Regions from separate parts of the Paenibacillus sp. GYB004 genome, predicted to be linked through region 1. Evidence: riboswitches for the same ligand, from Rfam matches in the RefSeq annotation. Region 1 holds a riboswitch; each other region holds the start of a gene.
The links. Region 1 has a riboswitch for cyclic di-AMP ahead of PV433_RS08210 (TrkH family potassium uptake protein). Riboswitches for the same ligand answer to the same signal wherever they lie in the genome.
Positions count from the first base shown of each region.

Region 2: another riboswitch for cyclic di-AMP. It lies ahead of PV433_RS23125 (C40 family peptidase); the one in region 1 lies ahead of PV433_RS08210 (TrkH family potassium uptake protein).
Region 3: another riboswitch for cyclic di-AMP. It lies ahead of PV433_RS28330 (ubiquitin-like domain-containing protein); the one in region 1 lies ahead of PV433_RS08210 (TrkH family potassium uptake protein).
Region 4: another riboswitch for cyclic di-AMP. It lies ahead of PV433_RS27555 (3D domain-containing protein); the one in region 1 lies ahead of PV433_RS08210 (TrkH family potassium uptake protein).

Region 1 covers NZ_JARBDB010000012.1:95,508-97,704, forward strand. Annotated here, with positions in the region: gene PV433_RS08210 (TrkH family potassium uptake protein) at 1-1,199, opposite strand, end outside; cyclic di-AMP (ydaO/yuaA leader) riboswitch at 1,290-1,484, opposite strand; gene PV433_RS08215 (CPBP family intramembrane glutamic endopeptidase) at 1,814-2,197, shown strand, end outside.
Region 2 covers NZ_JARBDB010000055.1:44,037-46,233, reverse strand. Annotated here, with positions in the region: gene PV433_RS23135 (M1 family metallopeptidase) at 1-95, shown strand, start outside; gene PV433_RS23130 (hypothetical protein) at 113-919, shown strand; cyclic di-AMP (ydaO/yuaA leader) riboswitch at 1,099-1,234, shown strand; gene PV433_RS23125 (C40 family peptidase) at 1,241-1,711, shown strand; gene PV433_RS23120 (cryptochrome/photolyase family protein) at 2,046-2,197, shown strand, end outside.
Region 3 covers NZ_JARBDB010000063.1:163,448-165,644, reverse strand. Annotated here, with positions in the region: gene PV433_RS28335 (ABC transporter ATP-binding protein) at 1-593, opposite strand, end outside; cyclic di-AMP (ydaO/yuaA leader) riboswitch at 869-1,021, shown strand; gene PV433_RS28330 (ubiquitin-like domain-containing protein) at 1,364-2,197, shown strand, end outside.
Region 4 covers NZ_JARBDB010000063.1:1,134-3,330, reverse strand. Annotated here, with positions in the region: gene PV433_RS27560 (polysaccharide deacetylase family protein) at 1-243, shown strand, start outside; gene PV433_RS27555 (3D domain-containing protein) at 256-1,101, opposite strand; cyclic di-AMP (ydaO/yuaA leader) riboswitch at 1,109-1,253, opposite strand; gene PV433_RS27550 (DNA-3-methyladenine glycosylase I) at 1,320-1,904, opposite strand; gene PV433_RS27545 (sialidase family protein) at 1,994-2,197, opposite strand, start outside.

The DNA of each region.
Region 1 (2,197 bases):
TCCGGAGTCAGGCCCATCGATAAGCCGACGGTACCGAAAGCCGACGTCACTTCGAACAAGATCATTAGGAAGGAATGGTCCTCCGTCGTAGAGAGCAGCATCGTCATAAATACGACCAGGAACAAGGCGAGGATCGTAAGCGTAATCGCTTTGTAAATCCGGTCTTTGGCCAGCCGGTAACGAAACAGGACGATATCTTCCTTGCCCCGGATCATCGCGATGACGGCGCCGATCAGCGTCGTAAAGGTGGTCGTCTTGATTCCCCCGCCGGTCGAACCCGGGGACGCGCCGATAAACATCAATATAATGATAAAAAATTGTGTCGCTTGCCGGAGTCCTGCGATGTCGAGCGTATTGGCCCCCGCGGTGCGTGGCGTCACCGACTGAAAAAAGGAGGCGAGCACTTTGCCCGTGCCGTTCAAAGCCCCAAGCGTCTTCGGATTCGTATATTCGAATAAAAAGATGACGATCGCTCCGAATACGATCAGAAACCCGGTCATGCTAAGCACGACTTTGGCGTGAAGCGACAGCTTGCGTTTTTTTCCATATTCCATCAGATCCGAGATTACGATAAAGCCGATGCCCCCCAAAATAATAAGCGACATAGCGACGATATTAATCAGCGGGTCGTCCGCATAAGGCATCAGACTCCGAAAATGGCCGAAAAGATCGAATCCGGCGTTATTAAACATCGATACCGCGTGGAACACTCCCATATAAATAGCGCGGCCGGCGCTATAGTCGAACGACCAGCGAATCGCGAACAGTGCAGCGGCTGCAAGCTCAATCGTCAAGGAATACAGCAACACTTTGCGGATCAGCCGCACGATCCCTTCCATCGAAACCTGATTCATCGCTTCCTGCAGAATCAGCCGTTCCCTTAACGAGATCCGCTTGCGCAGGACAAGCGCGATCAGCGTCGACATCGTCATAAAACCGAGTCCCCCGACCTGAATAAGCGCCATAATGACGACTTGGCCGAATACGGAAAAATAAGTTCCCGTGTCCACGACAACCAGCCCGGTTACGCATGTAGCCGAGGTCGCTGTAAATAGGGCATCCACCAAAGGCAAACCTTCCCCGTTCGTAGTGGACACGGGCAAAGACAGCAGCAGTCCGCCCGATACTATAATCAATGCGAAGCCCAGAACAAGAAATTGCGGCGGCGTAAGCCTTCTGAACCCTATAAGTGGTTTCAAGCAGGGTCACCTCTCCGATCGGCAAGACGGATCGTAGTTTGCAGGAACAACAAAAAAAGACATTGGAATCCCAATGCCGTTTGTCCGGTGTGGTTTCCAAACTGAAGCCTACGAGGTTAGCTGACGGATTCGGGTTGTAAGGCACCCTATTCGCTTGCCGCTGCTGGGAACGGTGCTGCGAAATTCACCCCATGAGCAAAACTTGCGGTTTTCTCGGACACCGCAAAACTGCTCCTACTTGAATGGTTCCCCCGTTTTCATTAAGAAATTCGGCTTGATATGAGAGTCCGCTGCGATGCGCGCACCTTAAACGGCTCGTATTGTAGAGTTTCTTATTCCGCTTTTCAGATTAGAGTCCGGTCTTCGCGTAATGGTGCGCTGGCAGTAGCGGCTCTGAAGCAGAAGCGAATAACACTTGACGAACTCGATTATAATCCCGCTGCACCCGCTTGCACAAAGCCGGCATTCGCTTAAAAACATGGAGGAATCGGCGGCTTCCGGCCGAATAACAAGCGTGCCTGCCTCTTTTCATTGTCCCTACCTCCGTTGCTTCCGTTTAAGTGGCATTTCGAAAAAAAGTATGTTACGTTAGAAAAAAAGTTCGGGAGGGATCCATGAAACGCCCGTTTTCATCCATGCTGGGAACTTTTGCTGTTATCGGCATCCTCTTATTCGTCATCACCAACTGGTGGTCTTTTTTTACGGGAAACAAAGAGCCCGACATCTTATCCGAGACGATGCCGACCGTATCCAAGCAAGCGGCAGCGGACGCCGCAAAGGCGCATATCGCAGAGTTGACCGGTTATCCGGCTTCCAGCACGTTCGTCGTCTACCAGTCCGACAAGCTGCTGAGCGGCTATATCCAGAAGGAGAAGCGGGTCGCGGATTACAAAGCCCGGTTTCAGGAACGGGCTCCGATCGATTATTATCGCATCGATCTGACGGACGGGCGCGGAGCCGAATATGTCGTCGATGTACATATGACAAGCGGCGCCGTC
Region 2 (2,197 bases), on a different contig from region 1:
TCATGCAAGTGAACGTCGACGATACATGGAAAGCGCGCCTGACGATCGGAATCGTGAAATGGATCGAGATCTTGTTAAACGGGCTCGCCTGGTGAGGAGGTGACTGCCGCCTATGATGCGTTATATGAAGAACGGCTTTACGGATACGTTATCGCAATCCTTTCTCCTGCTCGTCTTGTGGCTTTATCATTTCACCTGGGGCTTCCTGCTGCTGATGCTGGTCAAATCGGTCGTCGTTCCGCTGATGCACCGGTACCCGGGCGAGCATCTGTCTGCCGCCGCCTCGCAGCTGTTCCTGGCCGAAAGTCAATTCCGGCTTGTGAAAACCGACATCAGTCATCCGTACATCTGGCTGCTGGTCGGAGTTGCGGCGGCGCGGATGCTGTTGACGCCGGTTCTGAACGCGGGCGTCTACTACTCTCTGGCGAATCCGCATCTGAATGCCGGCTACCGCTTTTTGCAGGGCATCAAGCGGCTCAGCGGTTCGTTCTTCCTCTACTACGTCTTGCAAATGGCGATAACGCTGGCTCCCGTATATTGGCTGTTCCCGGTGGTCAAGAAAGCGTTCGCCCAGCACGCCGATTACGCTTCCCTCTCGCTTGCGCTGCTGCCCTGGGCAGCGGGATATGCCGCATTCGGGTTTCTGATCCGCCTTCTCTTCATGTACGTCCAGTTCGGCCGGACGACGGAAAGCGGACTCGGATCGTCACTCGGTCTGTTCGTCCGCAAGCTGCCGGCCATCGTGCTGCTGGCCTGCCTGCTGCTCGCGTTGTCCGGGGCGTTTACGGCCGCCGCCTTATCGGCCTCCCTGATCTGGGCGGGGTTGACCGCCCTGATCGTACAGCAGCTGCTCCATATCACCGATATGGTGTTCAAGCTATGGACGATCGCTTCCCAATACCGCATCTACGCCGACTGACGGATTAAGGCTCCCGCATTTGCAAGCAAGGCGAGACTTCCACCGTTCCCCTTTTCTCCCGCAGAAAAGGGGTTTTTCTGTGCCCTCAGGATTCGAAATTTCGATTTTTCAAAAAAAATGTTGCGAAAAAGGAGGAAATCGTTGCTAAAAGGCGAATTATAATTACCCGGAAACAAAAAAATCGAACCATGCCGAATTCCCGCTTGCCGGGAAACGGGGGAACCATTCCGGGTGAATTGATCTCGCAGGAAAGTGATCATAGGGCACCTTCGACCGAACCCTCAGCTAACCTCGTAGGCACCTGGAAGGAGTCCGCTTCACTTGAAAAAGGCACTTATTATGATCACCACCGTGGTCGCACTGTTCTTCACCTCCGTTGGCAGCGCTTTCGCTGAAACGACGCTCGAGAAAACTGTGAACGAGCTGATCGGTGTGAAGTACAGAACCGCAGGAACGACCACAAAAGGCTTCGACTGCTCGGGCTTCACGATGTACGTCTTCAATCAATTCGGCGTAGATCTCGCTCATCAATCGAAAGCCCAAGCCAAAGAGGGCACCTGGGTCGACAAGATCGATCTGATTCCCGGCGACCTCGTGTTCTTTAACACCGACGGCAAAGGCATTTCCCACGTCGGCATCTACCTCGGCAACGACGAATTTATCCATTCGGCGTCCAACGAAGGGGTAGTGAAGAACAAGCTTAGCGAGAAGTATTACAAAACCCGTTATGTAACCGCGCGCCGCATCGCTGGTGACGATCTGTACAACCAGCTCATGGCGGAGGCCAAGTAATACAGGCAGCGGAACGGACAAGCCCAAGCCCTGGAGGAGCGAACCATTCGCCCTGCAGGGCTTGATTTCGTTCATCCCCGCTTCTTCCGACAGGAAGCGGCAGGGCGGCGAATCCGCACGTTTTGGGCGTATAGCCTCCGACACCGGTTTTCACCGTTTTCCCGGATTCGACCGCTTGTCGGAACGTGTACGGACTGTTCCAGCAGACCGGGTGACGGTGACGGGTTCGGCGATCGGCGGCAAGGCTCCGCCCTTCCGGCAGGAAAACGGCTGAGTCTTTGCGAATGTTTGTATCACGGATAAGCTTTGTACACTGCTTTAGGGGGACGGCCCGATGATTCTGTTTGTCCATCGCAAAGACCTGCGGGTAACCGACATGCCCGCTTTCGCGTATATCGCCCGGACCGGGCTTCCTTCCCTGCATTTGTTTATCCTTGACCCGGCCATCCTGAACGCGGAACGGGCCCGTGCGCATAGCGGACGCCG
Region 3 (2,197 bases), on a different contig from region 1:
GTCGACAAAATATGAGAGCTGATCAAGAAGGCGGCGCCGTTCCGTTTGCGCTCCACCATCAGATCGAGCAGCGAACGGATACCGAGCGGATCGAGTCCGAGGAACGGTTCGTCGATGACATACAGCGGAGGTTCGACAAGAAATGCGTTCATGATCATTACTTTTTGACGCATGCCCTTCGACAAGGTCTGAGGGAAGGAGTCCAGCTTTTCGGTCATGTCGAATTGCCCGGCGAGCGTCTCCGAGCGGCGCTTGAATTGCGTCTCATCGAGTCCGTAAGCCATAGCCGTCATCCGTAAATGTTCGCGGATCGTCAGCTCCTCGTACAGTTCGGGGGCTTCGGGCACATAGGCAAAGGAGCCGCGGTACTTCTCGGCGTCGTCCGACACGCGGAGCCCTTTCACCCGAACTTCTCCCTGCTGAGGGACGAGCAGCCCGAGGATGTGTTTGATCGTCGTGCTTTTGCCTGCGCCGTTTAATCCGATCAGCCCGACCATCTCTCCGGAATCGATCGAAAACGAGAGTTCGTGGACGACCGGCCGGTTCCAGATGTAGCCGCCGGACATCCCCTGAATATGCAAAAACGGTTTCATAATGTTCCTCCACATGTAAGCTTTTACCTGTAGGACATCATAACATTTTTGTTCGAGCAAATCACGTTAAAGCGCTTTCTTTTCGCGTTTGACACACGAAGAAAGCGGCATAAAAGAATTAGACGAAGAAAAACAACGATTTGTTGCATAAAAAAAGTGAATTCTCGGTGATTTTTCCCCTTTTCGCATGAAAATCGGATTTATTTCCTCTTTACAGGTTTTTCATAAGGCTTTAATATAACGATCATAATGATTCTAACCGCATACCGCCATCGACTTACCCATCGCTGAGTTTCCGACAGGGAAACGGGGGAACCAAGTTATCTATGGGGTGAATACTGCACGAAGCCGTTCGCGGCGCTGTGCAATTAGGGCGACTCTCGCGTCCGAACCCGGCAGCTAACCTCGTAAGCGTGAAGAGAGAGGCACGATTGTCGGGCATTGATGCGCTCCCAAGTATGGGATGAGCATTCGATTCAACGCCGCGAGAAGAGTACCTCTTCGCCGCGGCTTTTATTTTCGCCTGAAACTATTTCTGCAGGACAGAGCGTACCGGATCTGTCAACGATTGTAGCCCGGAGCCTTACTAACGATGGCAATAGCGTGAATCATCCAAATTTAACCAGGTCACGTCAATTCTAGTCATGCGTAACACTCGACGGCGAGGCTGATGAAGGAGGACCGAAGAAGTGGGCGTTATTCAAAACGGAGAAACCCATGTAAAGCGATCATCCAGCATGTCTTTCGCAATGCGATGGAAGCATGGAAACTTGCGTTTGATCTTAGTAGGCGCTTTGTTTTCAATCGTGATGACAACGATGTTCGTGCTGCTCATGCAAGGCACGTCTATCAAAAAAGTGGGGTTAGTGGTAAACGGGGAAGAGAAACACATAAAAACGAGACAAACTACATTGTCCGCTCTTCTGGAAGAACAGCAAATTCCGGTAAGCGAGCACGACCGGGTCTCGGCGGTGCTTGGTACCGAGTTGAAGCATAACGATAAGTTTCATATCCAGCATACAATCCCGGTGCAGCTCACGGCTGACGGCAGAACCGAAACGTTATACACGGTCGGCAAAACCGTAGAGCAGACGCTGCAAGATCTCGGCATGGAGATCGGGGAACTCGACAAGCTGACGCCACCCGCGGAAGAAGCCGTAACGGAAGGCTCTCAAATTCAGATTGTCCGCGTGCACAAAGTTGTGGAAGACCAGACCGAAACGATTCCGTTCGAGACGGTCAAGCAAGACGATCCCAATCTGCTCAAGGGTAAGGAGCAGGTTGTATCGGAAGGCGTTGAAGGCGTACTTGCGAAGAAGATCGAGAAGGTGTACGAAGACGGCGAGCTCGTAGCCGAGAATGTCGTCGATACGAAAGTTGCACAGGAAAGCGTTACTAAAGTGGTTGCGCTTGGAACCAAAAATCCGGTAGTCGTCTTGTCCGCCTCTTCGCCGAATATCGATGAGGTAATGAAAGGCGATGTCAAATTCGGCTATAAGCAAATTTTGAATAATGTTACGCTAACCGCTTATTCCGTGGATGTTGCTTCAACAGGCAAGACCAGCGATCACCCTCAATACGGCATCACGTTTTCCGGTACCAAG
Region 4 (2,197 bases), on a different contig from region 1:
GTGATCGTCAACTGGAACGTCGATTCGCTCGATTGGAAAAACCTCGGGGAACAGCAAGTGTTAGGCAATATCCTCGGCCATACGAAGGCTGGAGCGATCGTTTTGCAGCATTCGGCCGGAGGAGACAGTCAAGATTTGTCCGGTACCGTCAAAGCGCTGCCCGGCATCATCGCGAAGCTGAGAGAGCAGGGCTACGGGCTGGTTACCGTTCCCGAACTGCTGAAGCTGCCCAAAAGCAAATAATGCCGCCGACTGCTAGTCGACGACATACACCGTTACATTCTGGTAACCGAACAATTTGGCTTGCTCGCCCGAACTCGGCACGAAGATGTCGATCCGGTTGCCCTTGATCGAGCCGCCTGTGTCGGACGCTACCGCCATCATTCCTCCGGCCGGCAGACCGTCGAACGTATAACCGGTGACGTATACGGTCGTTCCGAGCGGAATCACTTTGGGGTCTACAGCAATGGTGCCGACCTTCAGCGTATTGCCGAAATAATCAAGTCCGGCATAACCGCCGTTTTCTTCGGCGCTGCCTGTATAGGCGGAAGCGACTGCGGCGATGGTTTTGGCAGGTTTGATCTCTTTGCCCGCCACCGTGACGACCGGCTGGTTCGTTGACGGCTGCTTGGCGGTAGCTTTCGCTTCGGTTGCGGCTTTCGCTTGGGCCGCTGCCGGAGCTGCTTTTTTGGCTTGGTTTGGTTGCGCTTTCTTCGCTGTATCGGACGCGGCTGAAGCGGCCTTCGGCTTGGCGGGTGCGCTGGCAACTGCAGCAGATGCTGCGGGAGCCGCCTGGGGCTGAAGCTGAGGCTCAGGCTGCGGAAGCTGCTGTTCTGCAGCCGGCTGAGCCGTCTCTGCGAGTTCGGCTGCCGCTGGTTCCGAGGCCAACACCGTTACGATTCCTTGAGCCGGGTAAGCGGAAGGAGATAATGCCCCGCCATCTGCAAATAAATGAGTCTGAAAAACGAACGGAGCCAGCATCGGCATCAAGGCCGGGTCGTAGGGACGTCCCCCTGCGGTTGCTGACGATCCGGTTCCGGATAGGGCGAACAAAGCGAAACTGCCCGCAAGCAAAGCGTGCTTCCAGGGTAAGTACTTCACGAACGGCATCTCTCCTTTTGACGGCCTACGAGGTTAGTTGTCGGATTCGGGCTGAGGATACAACCCTACGCGTAGAAACGCGATTCACCCCGGAGCGGACAAGTCCGCTTGATGATAATCCCCCGCACTTATGGAAACCGCGAATGGTAAAACTTCGCAGTTTTGAAGTTTCGGCTTCTTGTAGAAGGCTAACATATGTCGGACGGAAGGGGAAAGCCTCAAAATTTGCCAGTTGCAATTTCGCCGTGCCGAAAACAGCTCGTCACATGGTCCTGCACCATCCCGGTTGCCTGCATGAGCGCGTAGCAAATCGTCGGGCCGACGAAGGTAAAGCCGCGCTTTTTTAAATCTTTGCTCATCGCTTCCGAGATGGGGGTGGAGGCGGGCACATCCTCCAGACGATCCCAGCGGTTGCGGATCGGATGTCCTCCGACAAATTGCCATATATATGCGTCGAAGCTGCCGAACTCCTGCTGAACCTGAAGGAAGCATCGGGCGTTGCGAACGGCGGATGCAATTTTGGCCCGGTTGCGCACGATGCCTTCGTTGTTCATCAATTCCTCTATTTTGCGGTCGTCATATCCGGCGACTAGTACCGGATCGAACCGGTCGAACGCTTCGCGGTACTGTTCCCGCTTGCGCAGAATCGTGTACCAGCTAAGGCCGGCTTGAGCGCCCTCCAGCACGAGCCGCTCGAACAGGGCGTGATCCTCGTGAACAGGCACGCCCCATTCCCGGTCGTGGTAATCCCGGTAGAGCGGGTTGTCTGTGACCCAGCCGCAGCGTTTCAAAGGTTCCTGCATGAGAAAATCGCCTCCTTAGGTATCCACCCAGTCCTTCCAGTATAACGGAGGATGCCTCCGAAGGCGAAATTCCAGTCCCGATAGCGGGCTCAGGGTCTTAGTATCGTTCCTGCGATATAGCGGGTCGCGTCCTTGTGACCGCCCGGACCGTCTGCATCATGAAAGTAGTAGGAGGCCAGCACTTCGCCCGGACGCACCTCGACGGCGCGCGGGTAACCGAGATCCCGGCTGCCGCCGTCATCGCGCAGAATCAGCTCTTGCCCCCACGTCGCACCCCCGTCTTCGCTCACACG